DNA from 3 places in the Streptomyces sp. NPDC058375 genome. Region 1 is predicted to be linked to each of the others. Evidence: riboswitches for the same ligand, from Rfam matches in the RefSeq annotation. Region 1 holds a riboswitch; each other region holds the start of a gene.
The links. A riboswitch is a leader RNA that binds a small molecule or an ion and turns the genes downstream of it on or off. The one in region 1 is predicted to bind thiamine pyrophosphate.

Region 2: it holds a riboswitch for thiamine pyrophosphate, as region 1 does, so the genes downstream of both, ACFWM7_RS18965 (thiamine ABC transporter substrate binding subunit) here and thiC (phosphomethylpyrimidine synthase ThiC) in region 1, are expected to answer to the same signal.
Region 3: it holds a riboswitch for thiamine pyrophosphate, as region 1 does, so the genes downstream of both, thiO (glycine oxidase ThiO) here and thiC (phosphomethylpyrimidine synthase ThiC) in region 1, are expected to answer to the same signal.

The regions. Positions count from the first base shown of each region.
Region 1 is NZ_JBHXJG010000029.1:26,652-29,916, reverse strand. It holds gene ACFWM7_RS07685 (YibE/F family protein) at 1-932, opposite strand, end outside; TPP riboswitch at 1,003-1,136, shown strand; gene thiC (phosphomethylpyrimidine synthase ThiC) at 1,129-2,919, shown strand; gene ACFWM7_RS07675 (winged helix-turn-helix transcriptional regulator) at 3,105-3,265, shown strand, end outside.
Region 2 is NZ_JBHXJG010000109.1:3,442-6,706, forward strand. It holds gene ACFWM7_RS18955 (phosphatidate cytidylyltransferase) at 1-151, shown strand, start outside; gene rlmN (23S rRNA (adenine(2503)-C(2))-methyltransferase RlmN) at 251-1,357, shown strand; TPP riboswitch at 1,437-1,553, shown strand; gene ACFWM7_RS18965 (thiamine ABC transporter substrate binding subunit) at 1,635-2,732, shown strand; gene ACFWM7_RS18970 (ABC transporter permease) at 2,819-3,265, shown strand, end outside.
Region 3 is NZ_JBHXJG010000275.1:982-4,246, reverse strand. It holds gene ACFWM7_RS30280 (thiazole synthase) at 1-404, opposite strand, end outside; gene thiS (sulfur carrier protein ThiS) at 407-595, opposite strand; gene thiO (glycine oxidase ThiO) at 730-1,938, opposite strand; TPP riboswitch at 1,936-2,048, opposite strand; gene ACFWM7_RS30265 (hypothetical protein) at 2,101-2,442, shown strand; gene ACFWM7_RS30260 (NAD(P)/FAD-dependent oxidoreductase) at 2,523-3,265, shown strand, end outside.

The DNA.
Region 1 (3,265 bases):
GAACCGATGATGACACCGGCCAGCAGCAGACCGCTCATATCGATGTCCGGGTAGAGACCGTGGATGAGGCCCGTGTTGTCGTCGGTGTTGCCGCTCAGGCTCGCCCAGCCGATGAACAGGGAGCCCAGCAGCCCGATCAGCAGCAGCGAGATCAGCGTGCCGACGACCGCGACCGACGTACGGGCCGTCACCCCGTGGCACAGATAGAGGGCCGCCAGCATGATCGCGCTGGCTCCGATCACCGCCACGACCAGCGGATTCGAGCCCTGAAGGATCGCCGGCAGGATGAACAGGGTCAGCACGGCGAACGACACGGCCAGCGCCACCAGCGCCATCACCCCGCGCATCCGGCCCACCAGGACCACCGCCAAGGCGAAGATCCCGGCCAGCAGCGCCATCGGGACCTTCCGGTTCACGTCGGTCACGGAGTACTGGAGGTCGCGCGGCGCGTCCGGTGCGTACGCCACGACCACGCCCTGACCTTCCTTCAGCTGGCGGGGCGCGTCCGGCTGGACCACCTCGACGAACCTACGGCCCTTGTCGTCGCCGCTGGTCACCTCGACGGTGGCCTTCGCGCATTCCCCTTCCTGCTCGTTGACGGCCTCCCGCCCCGAGGGCGTGGAGGTGTCGCCGGTCGGGGGCACCTGCGCGGCGTTGACGTCCGCGCAGTCGACCTGGACGACCTGGACGACCTTGCCGTCCTGGGTCTGGCGGTCGAATCCGACGCCGGTGCGCTCGTGGTCGGGTGCGCCGCCGGGCCAGAACGCGATCAGGCCGACGACGACCGCCGTCGCGAACGGGATCAGCACGGCGGCGATGACCTTGCGCAGGTGCCGGGAGACCGGGGCGGCGGGTCCGTGGCTGTGCGAGTGGCCGTGGCTGTGGCCCGGGGACGGCGGCTGGGGTGCGGGGTCGTTTTGGGGGGAGGTCACGGGGCGATCATCGCAAGAACAGAGGGGCCCTCTGGTCAGCTCGCCGGAAAGGACGCTAGCGTGGAGGCACCTTTGCACACGCGGGAGCTCGGAGCACCGGGCTGAGAGGGCGCTGACCGCCGTACATCCGTACGGGACACGCTGCGCCGACCGCCGAACCTGTTACCGGGTAATGCCGGCGTAGGGAGTAGGTCTCATGACCACAGCGGACGCACGCACGCCTGCCTCGAAACAGAACGCCGAGAGCACGGGCGACGAGGCCGGGAAGTCCATCGGCTGGCACAAGGGGTACGTCCAGGGCTCGCGCCCTGACCTCCGGGTGCCGGTCCGACAGGTGCACCTCACCAACGGCAAGGACGTGACGCTGTACGACACGTCGGGGCCGTACACCGATCCCGGAATCGACACCGATGTCCGCCGGGGCCTCGCGCCCCTGCGGGAGAACTGGATCATCGCCCGCGGCGACACCGCCGAGTACGCGGGCCGGCCCGTCCGCCCCGAGGACGACGGGCTCAAGCACACCTCGCCGCGCGGCGGGCTGCGCAACCTCGACGCCGTCTTCCCCGGCCGCCCGCGCCAGCCGCGCCGCAGCCGCGACGGACGTCCCGTCACCCAGCTCGCGTACGCCCGCCGGGGGGAGATCACCCCGGAGATGGAGTACGTGGCGATCCGGGAGAACGTCGAGGCCGAGGTCGTACGCGAGGAGATCGCGGCGGGCCGGGCGGTGCTGCCGGCCAACGTCAACCACCCCGAGATCGAGCCGATGATCATCGGCAAGCGGTTCCTGGTGAAGGTCAACGCCAACATCGGCAACTCGGCCGTCACCTCCTCCATCGAGGAGGAGGTGGACAAGATGACCTGGGCGACCAAGTGGGGCGCCGACACGGTCATGGACCTGTCCACCGGCCGCAACATCCACACCACCCGCGAATGGGTGCTGCGCAACTCCCCCGTACCGATCGGAACGGTGCCCCTCTACCAGGCGTTGGAGAAGGTGGACGGCCGGGCCGAGGAGCTGACCTGGGAGATCTACAAGGACACGGTCATCGAGCAGGCCGAGCAGGGCGTGGACTACATGACGGTGCACGCCGGAGTGCGCCTGCCGTACGTCCCGCTGACGGCCCGCCGTAAGACCGGGATCGTCTCGCGCGGCGGCTCGATCATGGCGGCCTGGTGCCTCGCGCACCACAAGGAGTCGTTCCTCTACGAGCACTTCGAGGAGCTCTGCGAGATCCTCGCGACGTACGACGTCACATACTCGCTGGGGGACGGGCTGCGCCCCGGGTCGATCGCGGACGCCAATGACGAGGCGCAGTTCGCCGAGCTGCGCACGCTGGGCGAGCTGAACACGATCGCCAAGCAGTTCGGCGTCCAGACCATGATCGAGGGCCCCGGGCATGTCCCGATGCACAAGATCAAGGAGAACATCGACCTCCAGCAGGAGATCTGCGAGGAGGCGCCGTTCTACACGCTCGGCCCGCTGACCACGGACGTCGCGCCCGCCTATGACCACATTACGTCCGGCATCGGCGCCGCGATGATCGCCTGGTGGGGCACGGCGATGCTCTGCTACGTCACGCCCAAGGAGCACCTGGGGCTGCCCAACCGGGACGACGTGAAGACCGGCGTGATCACCTACAAGATCGCCGCCCACGCGGCTGACCTGGCCAAGGGGCACCCGGGCGCCCAGGAGTGGGACGACGCGCTCTCGGACGCGCGGTTCGAGTTCCGCTGGGAGGACCAGTTCAACCTGGCCCTCGACCCGGACACGGCCCGGGAGTTCCACGACGAGACGCTGCCGGCCGAACCGGCGAAGACGGCGCACTTCTGCTCGATGTGCGGGCCGAAGTTCTGCTCGATGAAGATCTCCCAGGACATCCGCCGTCAGCACGGCGGTTCGCAGGAGGAGATCGAGGAGGGCATGGCCGAGAAGTCGAGGGAGTTCGCGGCTGCCGGCAACCGGGTCTACTTGCCGATCGCGGACTGACCTGCACGAACGGGGCCGGCCGGCGGCTCGTCCCCGACCGCCGGCTCGTCCCCGGCGGTCGGCTCCTCGTCGGGGACGGCGGTCGGGTTCTCAACGGGATCCGGCCGTCGTCCCCGCTGCGTTCCCGGGCGGGCCTGCCACAGGGGGCCGCCCTCGCCGCGGTGTCGGGACGCTGAACCATCCTGGTGCTGCGCGAACTGATGGGCGGCCCGCTCGGGTTCTCCGAGCTGAGGGCGCGCCTGCCGGAGCTGTCGGCGAAGGCGCTCAGCCAGCGGCTCACGGAACTGCGTGAGCGCGGCCTGCTGCCGGTGGAGCGTCGGCGCGGATTCCCCGTGCGTACGAGCTA
Region 2 (3,265 bases), on a different contig from region 1:
GGGCGAGTCCATGATCAAGCGGGACCTCGGGATCAAGGACATGGGCACCCTGCTCCCCGGCCACGGCGGCATCATGGACCGGCTGGACTCGCTCCTGCCGACCGCACCGGTGGTGTGGCTGCTGCTGGTGCTGTTCGTCGGTTCCGGCTGAGCCCCCGGCACCCACCCCACCTGCACGTTCTGCGAGCGAGGGTCCGTCGTCCACAGGGCGGCGGGCCCTCACCCGTCTGTCTGCCACACTGGATGAACCATGCCTAAGCCCGGAGAACTCACTTTCGTCGCGCCCCGCGGAGCCAAGAAGCCCCCGCGGCACCTCGCCGACCTCACGCCCGCCGAGCGCAAGGAAGCGGTCGCCGCGACCGGTGAGAAGCCGTTCCGCGCCCAGCAGCTCTCGCAGCACTACTTCGCGCGGTACGCGCACGACCCGGCCGAGTGGACCAACATCCCGGCGGCGTCGCGGGAGAAGCTCGCCGAGGCGCTGTTCCCCGAGCTGATGTCCGTGATCCGGCACATCAGCTGCGACGACGACACCACCCGTAAGACCCTGTGGAAGCTGCACGACGGGACGCTCGTCGAGTCCGTCCTGATGCGCTATCCGGAGCGCGTCACGATGTGCATCTCCTCGCAGGCCGGCTGCGGGATGAACTGCCCGTTCTGCGCCACCGGGCAGGCCGGCCTCGACCGCAACCTGTCGACCGCCGAGATCGTGCACCAGATCGTCGACGGCATGCGTGCCCTGCGCGACGGCGAGGTGCCCGGCGGGCCCGCGCGGCTGTCCAACATCGTCTTCATGGGCATGGGCGAGCCGCTCGCCAACTACAACCGCGTGGTCGGCGCGATCCGCCGCCTCACCGACCCGGAGCCGGACGGACTCGGGCTCTCGCAGCGCGGGATCACCGTCTCCACCGTGGGCCTCGTCCCGGCCATGCTGCGCTTCGCCGACGAGGGCTTCAAGTGCCGCCTCGCCGTCTCGCTGCACGCCCCGGACGACGAGCTGCGCGACACCCTCGTCCCCGTCAACACCCGGTGGAACGTCCGCGAGGTGCTGGACGCCGCCTGGGAGTACGCGGAGAAGTCCGGCCGCCGGATCTCCATCGAGTACGCCCTGATCCGGGACATCAACGACCAGGCCTGGCGCGGTGACCTGCTCGGCCGGCTGCTCAAGGGCAAGCGGGTGCACGTCAACCTGATCCCGCTGAACCCCACGCCCGGCTCCAAGTGGACCGCCTCGCGGCCCGAGGACGAGAAGGCGTTCGTCGAGGCCATCGCGGCCCACGGCGTGCCCGTCACGGTCCGGGACACCCGTGGCCAGGAGATCGACGGGGCCTGCGGGCAGCTGGCGGCCTCCGAGCGCTAGGAGGTTCCCGGGCCTCCGAGCGTCGGCCTCCCCCGGGCGGCCGGAAACCGCCGGTGTAGCCTGGGCCGAAATCAACTTCATATTCCGACAGGGGAGCGCCACAGCGCTGAGAGTGCGGCACCAAGGACAGGTTGGCCGCAGACCCTCTGAACCTCGCCCGGGTCATTCCGGGTAGGAAGTTCGGACCTTACTCAAGCTGTTGCGCCCTGCCCGCTTCCGGTTCGCCGGACAGCGGGCGGGGCCGCGTCTCTTCCTGGTCACCTCCAGGAGGAATCACATGAACACCACCACGAAGTACGCGGCGACCGCGCTCGCCGCGGTGCTCGGCGTCACCGTGCTCGTCGGCTGCGGCAGCGACGACGGCTCGGCGGGCTCCGGCGCGTCCAAGGGCAGCGGGTCCAAGACCGTGACCCTGGTCAGCCACGACTCGTTCAACGTCTCGGACGAGGTGCTGAAGGCGTTCACGAAGGAGACCGGCTACAAGGTCAAGACCCTCAAGAGCGGCGACGCCGGGGCCGCGCTCAACCAGGAGATCCTGACCAAGGGCTCCCCGCGCGGCGACGTCTTCTTCGGTGTCGACAACACCCTGCTCTCCCGCGCCCTCGACATCGGCCTGTTCACCGCGTACGAGGCCAAGGGCCTGGACCGCGTCGCGCCGGACACGCAGACGGACGAGAAGCACCGCGTCACGCCCGTCGACACCGGCGACATCTGCGTCAACTACGACAAGAAGTTCTTCGCCGACAAGAAGCTCGCCCCGCCGAAGACCTTCGCGGACCTGCTGAAGCCCGCGTACAAGAACCTCCTCGTCACGGAGAACGCGGGCAGTTCCTCGCCCGGTCTCGGCTTCCTCCTCGGGACCATCGCCGCCGAGGGCGAGGACGGCTACGAGGCGTACTGGAAGAAGCTCAAGGCCAACGGCGTCAAGGTCGTCGACGGCTGGGAGCAGGCGTACAACGAGGAGTTCTCCGGCTCCGCCGGCGGCAAGAAGACCGGCGCCGACCGGCCGCTCGTAGTCTCCTACGCCTCCAGCCCGCCCGTCGAGGTGCTCTACGCCGACCCGCAGCCGAAGGAGGCCCCCACCGGGGTCGCCACCGGCACCTGCTTCCGGCAGACCGAGTACGCCGGGCTGCTGACCGGGGCGAAGAACGAGGCGGGCGGCAAGGCGCTGCTGGACTTCATGATCAGCAAGACCTTCCAGGAGGACATGCCGCTCAACATGTTCGTGAACCCGGTCGTGAAGGACGCGAAGCTGCCGGAGCTGTTCACGAAGCACGGCGAGAGCGTCGAGACGCCTTCCACCGTCGCGCCCGAGAAGATCGCCGCCAACCGTGAGCAGTGGATCCAGTCGTGGCAGTCGCTGGTCCTGAAGTAGGCATCGAGGAGAAGGCCGCCCGGCCCGCCGGCAGTGGGCCCGGGCGGCGGTCCGGGCGGCGCGGGGCCGCGGTGCGGCTCGGCCTGATGGCCGTGCCCGTCGCCTTCTTCGCGCTGTTCTTCGCCTATCCCGTGACCGCGATCGTCGGCCGCGGCCTCAAGGCGGGCGGCGACTGGCAGTTCGGGCGGATCGGTGACGTACTGGCCCGCCCGGACATCCTCGACGTCCTCTGGTTCACCACCTGGCAGGCCCTAGCCTCGACCGCGCTCACCCTGCTGATCGCCCTGCCCGGGGCGTATGTATTCGCCCGCTTCGACTTCCCCGGCAAGCAGGTGCTGCGGGCGGTCGTCACCGTGCCGTTCGTGCTGCCCACCGTCGTCGTCGGCACCGCGTTCCTGGCGCTGCTCGGGCGCGGCGGGCTTCTCGACGAGCTGTGGGGCGTCCGGCTCGACACCACGGTGTGGGCGATCCTGCTGGCCCATGTCTTCTTCAACTACGCCGTGGTCGTACGGACGGTGGGCGGGCTCTGGTCC
Region 3 (3,265 bases), on a different contig from region 1:
TCGTTGGTGTAGGGCAGCACGGTGAACCCCTCGTCGACCAGCGTCTCCGCCGCGTCCAGCAGCTCGATCGGGTCGGGCAGCAGGGTCCGCTCGTCGGCGATCACCTCCAGCTTCACCCAGTTCGTGCCGAGCGCCTCCCGGGCCAGCCGGGCGGTGAGCACGGCCTCGCCCGCCGTGTAACAGCCGGCGGTGTTCGGCAGGACCTGGATGGAGAGCCGCTCCAGCACCGAGAGCACCGAACCCTGCACGGTCGGGTCCAGCCGGCGCATCGCGACCGTGGTCAGCTCGGTGCCCGACGCGATCAGCGAACGCTCCAGCACCTCCAGGCTCGGGGCCCCGCCGGTGCCCATGATCAGCCGGGATCCGAAGGTGGCGGGCCCCAGTGTGAAGACGTCGTCGGACATGGTCAGCCTCCCTGTACGGCGGTCAGGACCTCGACGCGGTCGCCCTCGCCGAGCGTCGTGGCAGCCCACCGGCCGCGCGGGACGACGCTCTCGTTGACGGCGGCGGCGACTCCGGCACCGGCCCGGGTCAGCGTGGCGACGAGGGCGCCCAGGTCCGTTCCGGCGGGAACGGCACGGGCTTCCCCGTTCACCGAGACGGAAACGGTGGCTTCGGGTGCGGCGGGGGCTTCCGGTAGCGCATCGGCCTCCGGTACGGCGTCGGCTTCCGGTACGCCGGTGACTTCGGGCACGGCGGTGGCCGCCGGACCGGCGGGCTGCTGCTGGGTCATACGGGCTGCTCCTGGAGTACGGGGGCGGCGGTGGTAGTTCCGAACCGGCCGGGGCCGAAGGGGCGGGCCGCCTCGGGCAGCTCGCCGGTGGTCAGGGCGTCGGCCATCGCGTCCCCGGTGACGGGCGTCAGCAGGACGCCGTTGCGGTGGTGGCCGGTGGCGAGCAGCAGACCGGGCAGGGAGGTCGGGCCGAGCAGCGGGGCGTTGTCGGGCGACGCGGGACGCAGCCCCGCCCGGGTCTCGGTGAGCGGCAGCTCGGTGATGCCCGGCACCAGCTCGTGGGCGTCGCGCAGCAGCTCGTACACCCCGCCGGCCGTGACCGTGGTGTCCCAGCCCATCTCCTCACTGGTGGCGCCGACGACCAGCTCGCCGTTCTCGCGCGGCACGAGGTAGAGGTGGCCGCCCCGGACCACGGCGCGCACGGTGCGGCTGAGGAAGGGGGCGTACGCCGGTGGCACGGTGAGCCGGAGGACCTGGCCCTTGACCGGGCGGACCGGCGGCACGAGCTCCGGCGGGAGCCCCGCGAGCCGGCCGCTGAGGCTGCCCGCGGCGAGCACGACCTGATCGGCCGCGAACTGCGTGCCGTCGCCGAGCAGTGCCCCGGCGGCCCGGCCCCCGGCGACGGTGAGCCGCTCGGCGGCCGTCCGGCGGAACGCGACCCCGGCCCGCTCGCACGCGGCCAGCAGCGCGGCGGCGAGGCGGCGCGGATCCACCTGGTGGTCGCCGTCGACCCGGAGGCCGCCCCGGACGCCCGGAGCCAGCATCGGCTCCAGACGGCGGCATTCACGGCCGCTCAGCCAGACCGACTCCAGGCCTGAACGCTCCTGGAGGGCGTGCAGTTCGCGCAGATGCGCCCGGTCGTCGGAGTCCAGCGCGACGGCGAGCGTGCCGCAGCTCCGGAAGCCGGTCTCCCGGCCGCTCGCCTCCTCCAGCTCCTCGACGAACGCCGGATAGCGGGCGGCGGAGGCGAGGTTGAGGCCGAGCAGCATCTGCTCGCCGTAGTGCAGTTCGGTGACGGCGGCCAGCATGCCCGCCGCGACCTGGGCGGCCCCGCCGCCCGGTGCGGGATCGGCCACGGTGACGCTCAGCCCCCGCTGGGCCGCCCGCCACGCGGTGACCAGGCCGATGATGCCGCCCCCGATGACGAGGACGTCGGATCCTGAGGTTTCTCCCCGTGCTCCTGAGGTTTTCCCCGAGACGCGCATGAGTGTCCAGCCCCTCCCTTCGCCGGCATGACCCGGAGCAGGTTCGTACGGTCGGAGGCCGTCCAGCCTCCCTCTCAGCCCGGTGCGTCCGGGCTCCCGCGAGTGTTCTACCTTGGCCACCCTAAACCCCGCCGCCCACTGCCCAGTAGGGGAGCAGCCACCATGGCCCGTTCGCTCGACGGACTCGTCCTCGCGCCCGTCGCCGACCAGGCCCCGGGCCAGGTCGGCACCCGCACCCGCTTCACGTACCACGAGGAGGGCGGCCGGATCTGGGCCGAGTACGCGGGCGGCGACGTGGTCCGGGGCCACCTCGTCGGCACCCGGAAAGGGGATGTGCTGGACTTCCGTTACGTCCAGCTCAAGCAGGACGGAACGACCTCGTCCGGGCACTGCGTCTCGACGGTCGTCGACCTCGCGGACGGCCGGGTGCGGTTGGAGGAGCGGTGGCAGTGGGAGTCGCAGGAGGGCAGCGGGACCAGCGTGGTGGAGCAACTGCCCTCCTGACGACAGTTTTTCCGGGGCGCTTCCGGGGCCCTTCCCGCGGCCGTCTTCCTGACGTTTCGTCAGGTGATTAAGGTGGACGGGTGAGCGAGCAGCAGACGGAGAAGAGCCCGGCCCGGCACGTCGTGATCGTCGGAGCCGGCATGGCGGGCGTCCAGACCGCCGTCGCCCTGCGGGAAGCCGGCTTCGCCGGGCCCGTCACCCTGATCGGCGCCGAGCCCCACCAGCCCTACGACCGCCCGCCGCTGTCCAAGGCCGTGCTGCTGGGCAAGGCCGAGGACTCCGCCTTCGACGTCGACTTCGAGGCGCTCGACATCACCCTGCGCCTCGGCCTGGACGTCACCGCCCTGCGCGCCGCCGACCACGTCCTGGACACCGCCGACGGCCCCGTCCGCTACGACGCGCTGGTCCTGGCGACCGGCGCGGAGCCCGTGACCCTGCCCGGCACCGAGGGCGTGCCCGGCGTCCATCTGCTGCGCACCCTCGACGACGCCGCCCGGCTGCGGCCCGTCCTGGACCGGCAGCACGACGTGGTCGTCGTCGGGGCGGGCTGGATCGGCGCGGAGTTCGCCACCGCCGCCCGCGCCGCGGGCTGCGCGGTCACCGTCGTCGAGGCCGCCGCCCGCCCGCTCGCGGGCACCCTGCCCGCCGAGGTGGCCGCCCCGATGGCCGCCTGGTACGCCGACAGCGGCGCCGAACTCCTCACCGGGGCCCGGGTCGACCGCGTCCAGGAGGGGACCGTGATCCTCGCGGACGGCCGCACCCTGCCCGCCGGGGCCGTGGTCGTCGGAATCGGCGCCCGCCCCGCCACCGGCTGGCTGGCCGG